One region of the Alteromonas sp. KS69 genome, then DNA from elsewhere that is predicted to be linked to it. Evidence: predicted binding sites of a transcription regulator. Region 1 holds the regulator's gene; the other holds the start of a gene.

Evidence for each region. Region 1 encodes FNR, which switches genes on or off when oxygen is low (the NO sensors DNR and NnrR bind a similar motif). Its sites were predicted from a motif close to TTGATCTAGATCAA; they were not measured.
Region 2: the regulator FNR is predicted to act here: its motif matches at 1,983-1,996, upstream of atpD (F0F1 ATP synthase subunit beta).

The regions. Positions count from the first base shown of each region.
Region 1 is NZ_PYHU01000033.1:11,044-17,006, reverse strand. It holds gene C7Y69_RS15665 (heavy metal translocating P-type ATPase) at 1-1,468, shown strand, start outside; gene ccoS (cbb3-type cytochrome oxidase assembly protein CcoS) at 1,470-1,685, shown strand; gene C7Y69_RS15655 (sulfite exporter TauE/SafE family protein) at 1,672-2,331, shown strand; gene fnr (fumarate/nitrate reduction transcriptional regulator Fnr) at 2,382-3,122, shown strand; gene uspE (universal stress protein UspE) at 3,220-4,143, shown strand; gene ttcA (tRNA 2-thiocytidine(32) synthetase TtcA) at 4,348-5,289, shown strand; gene C7Y69_RS15635 (patatin-like phospholipase family protein) at 5,290-5,963, shown strand, end outside.
Region 2 is NZ_PYHU01000008.1:199,803-205,765, reverse strand. It holds gene C7Y69_RS08050 (AtpZ/AtpI family protein) at 1-91, opposite strand, end outside; gene C7Y69_RS08045 (F0F1 ATP synthase subunit epsilon) at 96-485, opposite strand; gene atpD (F0F1 ATP synthase subunit beta) at 475-1,884, opposite strand; gene C7Y69_RS08035 (YceK/YidQ family lipoprotein) at 2,345-2,671, shown strand; gene C7Y69_RS08030 (hypothetical protein) at 2,807-3,016, shown strand; gene C7Y69_RS08025 (hypothetical protein) at 3,304-3,606, shown strand; gene C7Y69_RS08020 (hypothetical protein) at 3,724-4,008, shown strand; gene C7Y69_RS08015 (MFS transporter) at 4,155-5,348, opposite strand; gene C7Y69_RS08010 (NADH:flavin oxidoreductase) at 5,566-5,963, opposite strand, start outside.

The sequences.
Region 1 (5,963 bases):
TTCAGCGGCTAAAATTGAAGGTGATGGCAGTATCGTTCAGATCCTTGCAAAGCAATTAGCGCCCAATGATGTAGTACTAGTGAAGCCCGGTGAGACCATCCCTGTCGATGGTATTGTGCTAGACGGTACCGCTGCGGTTGATGAGTCTATGTTAACGGGAGAATTTAACCCCGTCAGTAAATCGGCCAGCCATGTAGTTTACGGCGGTACAGTAAACCAAGATGGCACACTAACGGTTAAAGTGACCCAAAGCTTAAAGCATGCCTTGGTCAATCAAATCGTGCGTTTACAAGCTAGCGCCATGGCAAGCAAGCCAAAAGCTGCGCAGATTGCCGATAACTTTTCCCGTTACTTTGTGTTCTCGGTATTGCTGATATCGGCTTTAACGTACAGTTATTGGTCGTTTGTGGGCAGTGAAGATGCTTTTTGGATCACCATCTCTGTATTAGTGGCAACCTGCCCTTGTGCGCTAGGCTTAGCCACACCTTCAGCGTTAACCTGCGCTATGGCGAAGCTGAATCGTCAGGGCATTTTGTTAAAGCGCGCTGACGCCTTAGAGCAACTTAACGATATTGATACCATTGCCCTTGATAAAACCGGCACACTGACCGAAGGTAAGTTCTCATTGCAACAGCGCTGGTTTGCTAAAGGGGTAGATCCAGTGCAGGTAATGGCGCTAACTACATTGTTAGAGTCTCGTTCTGAGCACCCTATTGCCCGTGCCTTCGACAACGATAATGTTAAGTCAAAACATAGAACCCTGCCTAATACCATGAACGGATTTACCGTTACACCAGGTGGCGGCATTAGTGGTGAGATAGACAACGTCGTTTTTACTATGGGTTCAGCCGTATTTTGTAATTTATCAACCACCTCAAAGGTAGATATACCGGCAAATGTGTTTTTGTGTGCCGACGGTGTATTAATGGCCGCGTTCTGCGTAAATGATAGCTTGCGGCAAGATGCCTTAGCGACACTCACCGCACTGAATGAACATCAATTAGTGGTGCTAAGTGGCGACACACAGAAAAACGTTGATGCACTTACTGCTAGTTTACCAATCAACTTAGCAAAGGGTGGCTTATCACCGGAGCAAAAATATTCACAGGTGCATACTTTGCAAAAGCAAGGTCGCAAAGTCATGATGATGGGCGACGGTATAAACGATGCCCCTGTTCTTGCTAGCGCAGATGTGGCGGTTGCGGTAGGAAACGCCACAGATGTGGCCAAAACAGCCGCCGATGTTATTTTGCTAGGAGACAGCTTGCTATCGGTGCCAACCTTATTTTCTGTGGCGAAACAGGCAAAACGTAAAATTCAGCAAAATATTGCATGGTCAGTAGGTTACAATATTATCATTCTACCCTTTGCAGTGTCGGGGTTACTCTCTCCCTGGATGGCCGTGGTTGGCATGTCACTGAGTAGTATTATTGTGGTCACCAATTCAACGAGGTTATTAAGTAAATAATATGAGTATCATTTACGTCTTAATTCCCATCGCTATTATTATTGTTGCGCTGGCACTGGTTATCTTTTTCTGGGCGGTAAAAACCAATCAGTTTGAAGATCTTGATAGACAGGGCTACAGCATTTTGTTTGATGATGATTTATCAGGTGATGAAAAGAAGCTAGCCGAGCAGCGAAAGCAGTTACAACAACGCAAAGAAACAGATGACAGAGATTAATATATTCTCTGCTTTTTTCATTGGAATTGCTGGCGGCGTGCATTGTGTGGGTATGTGCGGTGGTATTGTTGCCGCACTACGCACAGTAACGCCAAGTAATGAACCGGCATTACCCTACACCCTTGCCTATAATTTTGGCCGTATCCTCAGCTACACATTAGCCGGCGCTATTACAGGCGCTGTCGGCCAAATGGCCACCGAGTTTGTGCCTATTGCTAAACCCGTTTTATCTTTGATTAGTGGCGTTATGCTGCTGCTATTAGCGTGTTATTTGGGAAAGTGGTGGCAAGGCTTGAATTATATTGAAGCTATGGGACGCGGCTTATTTAAAGCTATTCAGCCAATATCTAAACGATTTCTTCCATTCAAAAGCCCGGTTTATGCACTACCCTATGGTTTTATATGGGGCTGGCTACCCTGCGGGTTGGTCTATTCCACGTTAACGTGGTCATTAGCATCGGGGTCGGCCGTTGACGGCGCTGCCATCATGTTATTTTTTGGGTTAGGTACTCTGCCCACTTTGTTAGCTGCAAGCGCAGGTAGCCAGTACCTAATAGCTGGTTTTAGGCACCCCGTGGTAAGACAATGCTTTTCCGTAATAGTGGCTATTTACGCTCTCTTTTTAATTTATGCAGCAATTTCATAAACAAAAGAGTAAGATTAATATTAAGTCGACCCTATTTATAGTTTGAACCTATGAGCAAAGGAAGCCAATTCTCAATTCATTGTCAAAATTGCAGTTTCAGCCACTTGTGTTTGCCCGTTGCGCTAAACAAGACTGAGATTGAATCTTTAGATGATATTATTGAGCGAAAGAAACCCCTTCACAAGAGTGATTTGCTGGTAAAGTCGGGAGATAAATTCAACTCTCTTTACGCAGTACGCACGGGCTCTTTTAAGTCTTTCGTCACCAATTCAGATGGTGAAGAGCAGATTACAGGTTTTCACTTCCCTGGCGATATTATCGGCTTCGATGCCTTACGGGAAAATAAGCACCAAAGTTATGCTCAGGCATTAGAAACCGCCATGGTGTGCGAATTACCGTATGAAACGCTTGATGAAATGTCGGTTCAATTTCCTAAGTTAAGACATCAAATAATGAGTTTTATGAGTGCGGAAATTAAACAAGATCATGATCTCATGATGTTGCTTAATAAACGCTCAGCGGAAGAACGTCTATTGTATTTCCTCTCTCAGCTTTCTCAACGTTTCGAAGAACGTGGATTTTCAAATAAAGAATTTCACCTAACCATGACTCGAAATGAAATTGGGAACTATCTTGGTCTAACTATTGAGACCATTAGCCGCCTGTTAAGCCGTTTTCAAAAAGAAAATATTATCCAAGTGGACGGTAAACTCATCACTATTTTAGATTTTGATGAGATGTCACAACGTTTAACGTCTGTGGTTGCACCTAATATCGCCTGTAATAGCTAATCTTCAAAGCTTTTGATCTAAAACAAGTTACGTAATAGCAAATAGGTATTACACTTAAATTGTAGCAACCAAAATTCTGACTATGTTTGGAGGGGTTATGATTAAGTATGAGCGTATTTTAGCGGTTATTGAAGCCGATAGAGAAACCCAACCTGCGCTTAGCCGTGCATATGAACTTGCCAAAAAGACAGGTGCCTCTGTCACCGCCATGCTGGTGGTTTACGACTTATCTTACGATATGACAACCATGCTTAGCCCTGATGATCGTGAAGCCATGCGTGATGCGGTCACTAAAGAACATGCTGGATGGTTGAAAAAAACTTTAGACGACTTAGGTTTTTCTAAAACAGATATAGTTGTGGAATGGAACAACCGTGCCTTTGAAGCTGTGGTGCATTATGTCATCGACAACAGTATAGATTTAGTGGTAAAAGCAACTAAGCGCCATGACGATTTAGCTTCTGTTATTTTTACTCCTACAGACTGGCATCTACTTAGAAAATGTCCCTCCCCCGTATTATTGGTTAAAGATCATGAATGGCCTGAAAATGGTGAAATTATTGCCGCGGTAAATGTAGGCAGTGAAGACGACGAGCATGCCTTACTTAACGACAAAATCACGGTGATTGCTAACGATTATGCCGCGCTGCTCAGCGGTAACGTAAATTTGGTAAACAGCTACCCAGCTACGCCGCTAAATATTGCTATTGAAGTTCCTGAGTTTGACCCAGACACATACAACAACGCGGTAAAGCATCATCACGAACTTGAGATGAACACACACAGCGAGAAGTATGCTATCGATAGTAAGCGCTGTTATGTGAAGGAAGGCCTTCCTGAAAAAGTCATTCCAAAGATAGCCAAAGATATAGACGCTGAACTTGTTATCATAGGTACGGTTGGCAGAATAGGTATTTCTGCGGCTCTCATAGGTAACACCGCAGAACATGTTATTGATGAACTTGTGTGTGATGTACTGGCAATAAAACCAGACGGCTTTATTTCGCCCCTTTCACGGTAATTCAGACAGGTTCATAAACAGCCTGTCGGCACTGTTTGCTAGCAAACGTTATATAGCCTTAAGCGCTATCGGACTATAGCCTTAAGCGCTATTGGCATTTGTTAGCAGTCAGTGCTAACACGATACAAAAAATCTTCACCTCGCACATTCAATTTTACTTGATTACTGTATAATGGTTTTTTTCGCAGTAACAAAGCTATTGATATGAACAGTGCAGGCACAAACCGTGCGGACGCTCCGTTAACCGCGTCTCAAAACAAACAAAAATACAGCTTTAATAAGCTACAAAAGCGACTTCGTCGAAATGTAGGCAAAGCGATTGCTGATTTCGGCATGATTGAAAACAACGATAAAGTCATGGTGTGCTTATCTGGCGGCAAAGACAGTTACGCTATGCTTGATATTCTTATGTTTTTAAAGCGCATTGCGCCAATTCATTTTGACATTATTGCGGTTAACCTTGATCAAAAGCAGCCAGGATTTCCAGAGCACGTACTTCCTGAATACCTTGAAAGTGTAGGTGTAGAGTACAAAATTGTAGAAGAAGACACCTACTCTATTGTTATGGACAAAGTGCCTGAAGGTAAAACCACGTGCTCACTTTGTTCTCGATTACGTCGCGGTATTTTATACAGCACGGCCAAAAAGCTAGGCGCCACTAAAATTGCCCTTGGCCATCATCGTGACGACATGCTAGAAACGTTCTTTTTAAACATGTTCCATGGCGGTAAGCTTAAATCAATGCCACCAAAGCTGGTTAGCGATAATGGTGAGCACATTGTCATAAGGCCCCTTGCTTATTGTACTGAAAAAGACATTCAGCGTTATTCTGATGCCGTAGAATTTCCTATTATTCCTTGCAACTTGTGCGGGTCTCAAGAAAATTTGCAGCGTCAGAACGTAAAGGCCATGCTACAAGATTGGGATCGCCGTTTCCCTGGGCGTATTGAGTCAATGTTTAGTGCGCTTCAAAATGTAGCGCCGTCACATTTGGTCGACAAGAATTTGCACGACTTTAAAGGCATCTCTACACAGAACGGGCCGGTTGAAGATGGTGATATTGGTTTCGATCCGCCCAGCTTCGAGTCACCCAGTGAGCCTACTGACGACACGGTTCACGTTATCAATTTGATGGAATCAAACTAAATGAAAATTGGTCTAGCATTAGGTGCGGGTGCCGCAAGAGGTTGGACCCACATTGGTATTATTCAAGCATTAGAAAAGCTGGGTATTAAAATTGACGTGGTGGCAGGTTGCTCTATTGGTGCCTATGTTGGTGCCGCTTACGCTAGTGGTAAGTTAGAAGGCCTAAAAGAGTGGTCTTGTTCTTTGTCAGATTGGCAGGTACTTGCTTTGATGGGCGTTGGTTTACGTAGGGGCGGTATTGCTAGCGGGCAAAAAGTGTTTGATAAACTTGCCAGCGAATTTTGTGCCCCAACCTACGAAGCAATGGAAAAACCGTTCGCCTCTGTGGCTACCGATTTGCACACAGGTCGTGAGGTAGTGTTTAGTTCCGGCGAGATTGGCAATACCATTCAAGCTTCGTGTGCTATTCCTGCCCTATTTGCCCCAGTCGCCCATGGCGATCGTTGGTTAGTAGATGGCGCGGTGGTTAATCCAGTGCCTGTTAACCTGTGTCGCCAACTTGGTGCAGACTTTGTTATTGCCGTAAACCTTAATGCTGATTTCAGGCCGCTTAGGCTTGAAAAATTACGACTCGATCACGAAGAAAACCAAAGAAAAACCGAAGACTTTTTCACTAAAAGCCAAAACGTGCTTAAGCAGTGGTTCTCACCTGATAGTAAAGAAAAAGCAGAAAC
Region 2 (5,963 bases), on a different contig from region 1:
ACTTTAATGCCACCTTCTTATTTACATGATGAGACATGCTGTGTGAGCGGCGCGGTGTAGTGTTTTTAGCATTGACAGTTGGTTTATCCATTAAGCTACTGCTTAGACAGTGACGAAAATTGTTTAAGAAACCCGGTTTCCAACTTAGCTAACACAGCCCGCAGGGCTTGTTGCTCTTCATCCAGATGAATAAATTCTTGGGTAACCGCCTGCTGCAAAGTTTCAAGGGATTGCCCACTTATTGCTCTTCTAACGGAAATAGAGACTTGCTTTCCCGTTTTCACTAACACCCCTTGATCAATAGCAACAAATTGAGGCGCTTGGTTATTACATTGATAAGTTAAAATTCCGGGCACCAATGGGGTGATACAATCTAAACGGTGAGGCAGAATGCCAAAACTTCCTGAAGGGGTTTCAACAATCAGATTGCTGATGCCTGAAAGCTGGGCAAATATTTGATTGGGTAAAAGAATATTAACCTGCATGATGTGCCTCATCTGATGCTGTTTTAGGTGCTTTATGACCGCTAATCGCGTCATTAATATCGCCAATCATGTACAACGCGCTTTCGGGATGCTCGTCAAATTCACCGCTTAAAATGCGTTCGCAACCTTCTAATGCTTGTTCGATAGTCACGAACTTTCCTTGCATGCCAGTAAATTGCTCGGTAGTGAAAAATGGTTGAGTAAAAAAGCGCTCTAATCGACGGGCTCTTGCCACAACATTTCGGTCTTTTTTAGATAACTGTTCTAACCCCAACATGGCAATGATGTCTTTTAATTCGTTGTACTGGGCGAGAATATGACGAACCTGTTGTGCTACTTGATAATGTCTATCACCAACCACATTAGGCGTAGCTAGTTTTGAACTTGACTGCAACGGATCGACGGCAGGATAAAAGCCTTCACTAGCGCGTTTGCGTGATAGTACTAAGGTTGCTGATAGGTGAGAAAAAGTATGCACCGCTGCTGGATCGGTAAAGTCATCAGCAGGTACATAGACTGCTTGAATAGACGTAATGGCACCGTTTTGTGTATTGGCGATACGTTCTTCTAAACTTGATAATTCAGTGCCGAGGGTGGGTTGGTAACCCATTCGTGATGGCATTTGGCCCATTAGGCCAGACACTTCAGAACCCGCTTGAATAAATCGAAATATGTTGTCGATGAGTAATAGCACATCTTTCTTTTCGTCATCACGAAAGTACTCAGCCATGGTTAGCGCGCTGTGACCTATTCTAAAGCGGCTTCCAGGAGGTTCGTTCATTTGCCCGAATAGCATAACCATGTTGTCTAACACTCCAGCCTGTTTCATCTCGCGATAAAGCTCTTCACCTTCTCTGCAGCGTTCGCCTATACCGCAAAATATACTTACGCCTTGTTGGTGGCTTACCATGTTGTGGATCATTTCGGTAAGCAAAACGGTTTTGCCCACGCCAGCGCCACCAAATAGACCCGCTTTTCCGCCTCGCTCAAGCGGACACAGAACATCAACGATTTTGATGCCGGTTTCAAATATCTGTAGCTGGCTGGAAATACTAACAAGGGGAGGAGGGGATTGATGAACGCTGCGCCGCTCTGTGTTATTAATAAAGGGTTTGCCATCAATAGCTTCACCAAACACATTGAACATTCTGGTGAGTATTGAAGGACCAACGGGCACTTTTAACGGGCCTTGTGAACTTTTCACTACCATACCGCGAGCTAAACCCTGGGTAGGTGTTAGCGCAATAGTGCGTACTTTTTCTGCCGAGAGTTGAGAAGCCACTTCTAACGTTATTTTACCGTCATTAGCGTAAATGATGGTGTGGATGTCTGGCAGTTGATTAGTAAAACGGATATCAACAATACTCCCTCTTACCGCCACAATAACGCCAACATGCATCGCATCTATTTGTTCTTTGGTTGAATGTGTCACTTGATGCTCGCTCAATAAAAGATGCTATCACACCAATAGAATACGCCGTTTATTTATTGAACAATTTGACCTTTATCAAACATTTTGAATGTTTGATTTAAATTCACACCCATTCAAATATAAATCTACATTGAATTTGAGTATGAACTTCAGGCGGTGGTAACATAAGACAATAAGTATGGCTCATGCCTTTGTCGTGAATTTTAGTCGGGTATCTTAATCGGGTATTGGGCCGGGCAATGATACCCCTCATTACCGTTCGCTACTGTGATCGGTGATTAATAGTATCGGTGAACAATGGACCCGTTGTTGGATGGAATCGCTGATGAATGGTACCGTTGATGGATAAAACCGTTGATCAATGAAACTCTTGATGAAATCAGCATTAGTTTGATAATGCTTACTTAATAAATGGAATTAGTAGTATATGAAAGTTTTACCTCTCGTCATCTTATCTTTAGCGTGTTGCTCTTGTGCGACTGTGAAAACAATTTCTCCTGACAACAACCATGTTCAAATTGAACATCAAGGTAAGAAAAGTTACTGCGAAGAAATACCTCGTGTATATAGTGGTTTTTCATACAATATATGTTTGTTAAACGGTGAACCAAGCCGACGTGAAAATATCGGTTCTACGTTTGGGAATGTCCCTTTCTTTGTTATTGATGCAGCGTTTTCTATTGTGGCTGACACTATTGTTATTCCATACACCGCAGTACAACAGATAGATAAAGGCAGCATTAACGTTAACTAAACTACACTTTCACTCGCTTCTTTATCGTTTAGCTCCTCGTGTAAAAATATTCAACTTTACGTAAAGGCGATGGTAAGACGTCCATCGCCTCCGCTAAGGTTGATTTTACCAAGATGATAAAATGGAACGCTTGTTATGAATATTAATGCGACATTGTTTGGGCAAGTTATTGTTGTATTTGCTTTACTCATGGCTGCGCTTGGCTATTACTTAGGGAAGCGAAAAACCCGATCGCCTAATCTTACCGCAGTCGTAGCGTTCTTTTCTGCACTCGTGCCGCCGTTAGCAATTATATTGCTAATCGTACTGGTACTAAAAAACGATGTGAAAACGTCAAAAACATAACCTTGGATTAACGAAGCATGCCCGCTAAAGCTTTCGTTTAGCGCAATTTAGTAGCACCAACTTATACGCCCATTTCTGAGCTTCTAGATTACGCCTAGAAAGACTACGCCTAGAAAGACTACACCTAGAAAGGCACGCAACATATCTCGTTACACCTCACTCTTTGTCAGCAAAGCAGTTATTGTCTATTCTGCTTTTAAGCTAATTGCACCGGGCGTGTCGCTTTCAATTCACCTAGAAGCATCTATAAGCGGCTCAAACTGCGTCACATACACGTGGGAATGATGATGGAAGAAGTTATTGTAGGGGAAGTAGCCAAAGGTCTCTTCAGGGCAGCTGGTTACCTAATTATTGAATTGTTTTTTTGGACCGTTTGCTATTGGGTAGGTTGGCCTATTTGCAAAGCGGTCACGTTTGGCGGATACCCAAAACAAAATAATCTACGGCGCTCAGAAAGTGAGAACGGACGGGAAAGTGAAGGCCGAAATTTTGGTGGCCGTAGTAGTAATCAGCACAGTAATGCATGGTGTGCATTGGTGGGTCTTGCCGTCGTTGTATCAGCTTTCTTGTTCATAATAACCCACTTTTAATAGCCAACAGTTATGCCAGTTACCGTGAATTAGGTATTTATAAGTAAATAACCTGCGACATTGAACAGGTTACATGTAATGCTTTGAACATTAGAACAATGACCTACCAGAGCTATTATGAATTTAGATAAATCGACAAAACGCATTGCTAAAAGGGTAAAGAAAGGATTTCAAGGCTACCCACAAATTACTTTAACGTATTATGGCGAAACGCCTGATTGCGCAAACGAAGTAGTGATGGGATTTATTGCCGAAGAAGGCGTTGCTCCACAAAAGCAGAAGTTTGCCAGCAAGACTGATGCAAGAACCGATGAAACTATTCAAACTACATTACTTAAAGTTATTGAACGGGCCGACGCAAAAACGGTAACAGAAGCCGAAGAGATTGTGGTCAGAAAATAGCGCCTGTTTAGCAACGCTGCAGTTTATTGAGAGCCTTACATAGACGTTAGTAAAACGATTTAAGTAGAAAGTCACCAATATAATTCACCATGATAATTCACAAATAGCAGCAAGCAGCGAGCCCACTTAATGGCATTCACTATTTTTTAATGGCGTGTTTTAAATTTTAGCGTAAAGAAAAACACCAATAAATAACAGCTGAACGAAAACCAGTAGGGCAGTGAGGCATCTATAGCATAAAGATATGAGCCTAAAAGCGGGCCTACTGCGAACCCCAAAGGCGGGCAGGCGCCAGCGATGCCTGCTACCGCACCTTGTTCATCTGATGATACCGCTACCGATACCCCAGCCATAAACCCTGGCCCCGCTATGCCTAACCCCAAACCCAATACGCACATGGCTGACATAAATTGAAGTTTAGTTTCACCAGAGGCTAAGATAGCAAACGCTATCATCATGATGGGCATTGAGAGCCGTAATAAGGTGAAAGGGCGAAGCTTTAATCGAGGAATAACCAGCATTTGAACCAACAACGCAGATGCGGCAGAAATCATTAAACTGAAGCCTACAATTTTGGCGGTATCGGTGCTGTTTAGTCCGAAGGTGTCTTGAAACCGAAAGGCTATAGTTTGCTGAACGATGGCAAAGCCCATAAACAACAATACGCCTGCTACTATTAATGGGAATATTCTAGGATCAGTGTATTTAAGCTTCTTGGGTGCTGAAGTATGTGTAGGCTTAGGCAATACGGGCAAAGAGTACATGGCTAATACCGCGACGGCAACGGTTACACCCACAGAAAAATAAAGCGGCGTAAGTAAACTTATACTGGCCAACAACCCACCAATGGCAGGCCCCAAAATTGAGCCAATATTGGTTGCAGCGCCTAGCGCGCCCATCCCCTTTACTCGCTCTTCTACCGTAGTGATATCTGCCATGTAGGCACTTGCTGAAGGCGATACAGCAGCCATTACCGTGGCATTGCCCACTCGCGTAATGATAAGTAAGACAAGCGCTGCTAAAGGAGCTAGCAGGCCTAATAGTGCAGCTTGGAATACACCCGCGAAAACCAAAGTACCCGCAGAATAACCAAACAATCCTATTAAGAGTACTATTCGTCTACCCCAGCGATCGCTAGCACGCCCCCACAAAGGGCTGATTAAAAATAATGTGAGAGATGAGCAAGAAATAATAGCGCCAATTTGCACTTCTATTAGGCCAATTTCTCTACCTAGCGGTGCTAAAATTGCGAACAGAACGGTTTGCGCAAATCCAATGGCAGCTGCGGCTAATAGCAGTGTATTTTTAGCTAACTTATTAGACGGCATGGGTTGTGTCATAGTGAAGATTACTGCTTGGTTGTACGGTCAATGATGAGCGTAGTGTTGTCAGCCATTCTGGATGTTGCCACTCAAATAATCCCATGTGCGTTTGCAAACATTTTAGTAAGCAAGTTAGCCAGATCATTAGCGAATTTATTGAGTGAACGTGCAAAGGTTCCACAAGCATTAATATAAATGCCTATGGAACTGCCTATGCACGAGCTTGTATAACTGCTTATGTAAGCGACGCGAGGGCTTTCCCTGAGAATTCCTCTAATTCATCAAGCTGGTTGTTTTTGATTTTATTTGCCCAATTGGCATCTTGGAGTAGGGCGCGGCCTACGGCTACCAAATCAAACTCGCCTTTTTCTAAACGTTCAATCAAATCATCGATAGCACGCGTGTTCGAACCTTTCCCGGTGAAGGCACCAAAGAAATCATCGTTAAGACCTACTGAGCCTACGGTAATTGTTGGCTTGCCAGTAAGCTTTTTCGTCCATCCTGCTAGGTTTAAATCGCTACCTTCGAATTCATTTTCCCAGTAACGGCGCTGTGAACAATGGAATATGTCTACACCTGCATCACTAAGCGGGGCTAAAAATTCTTCAAGTAATTGCGGTGTTTCCGCGAGGC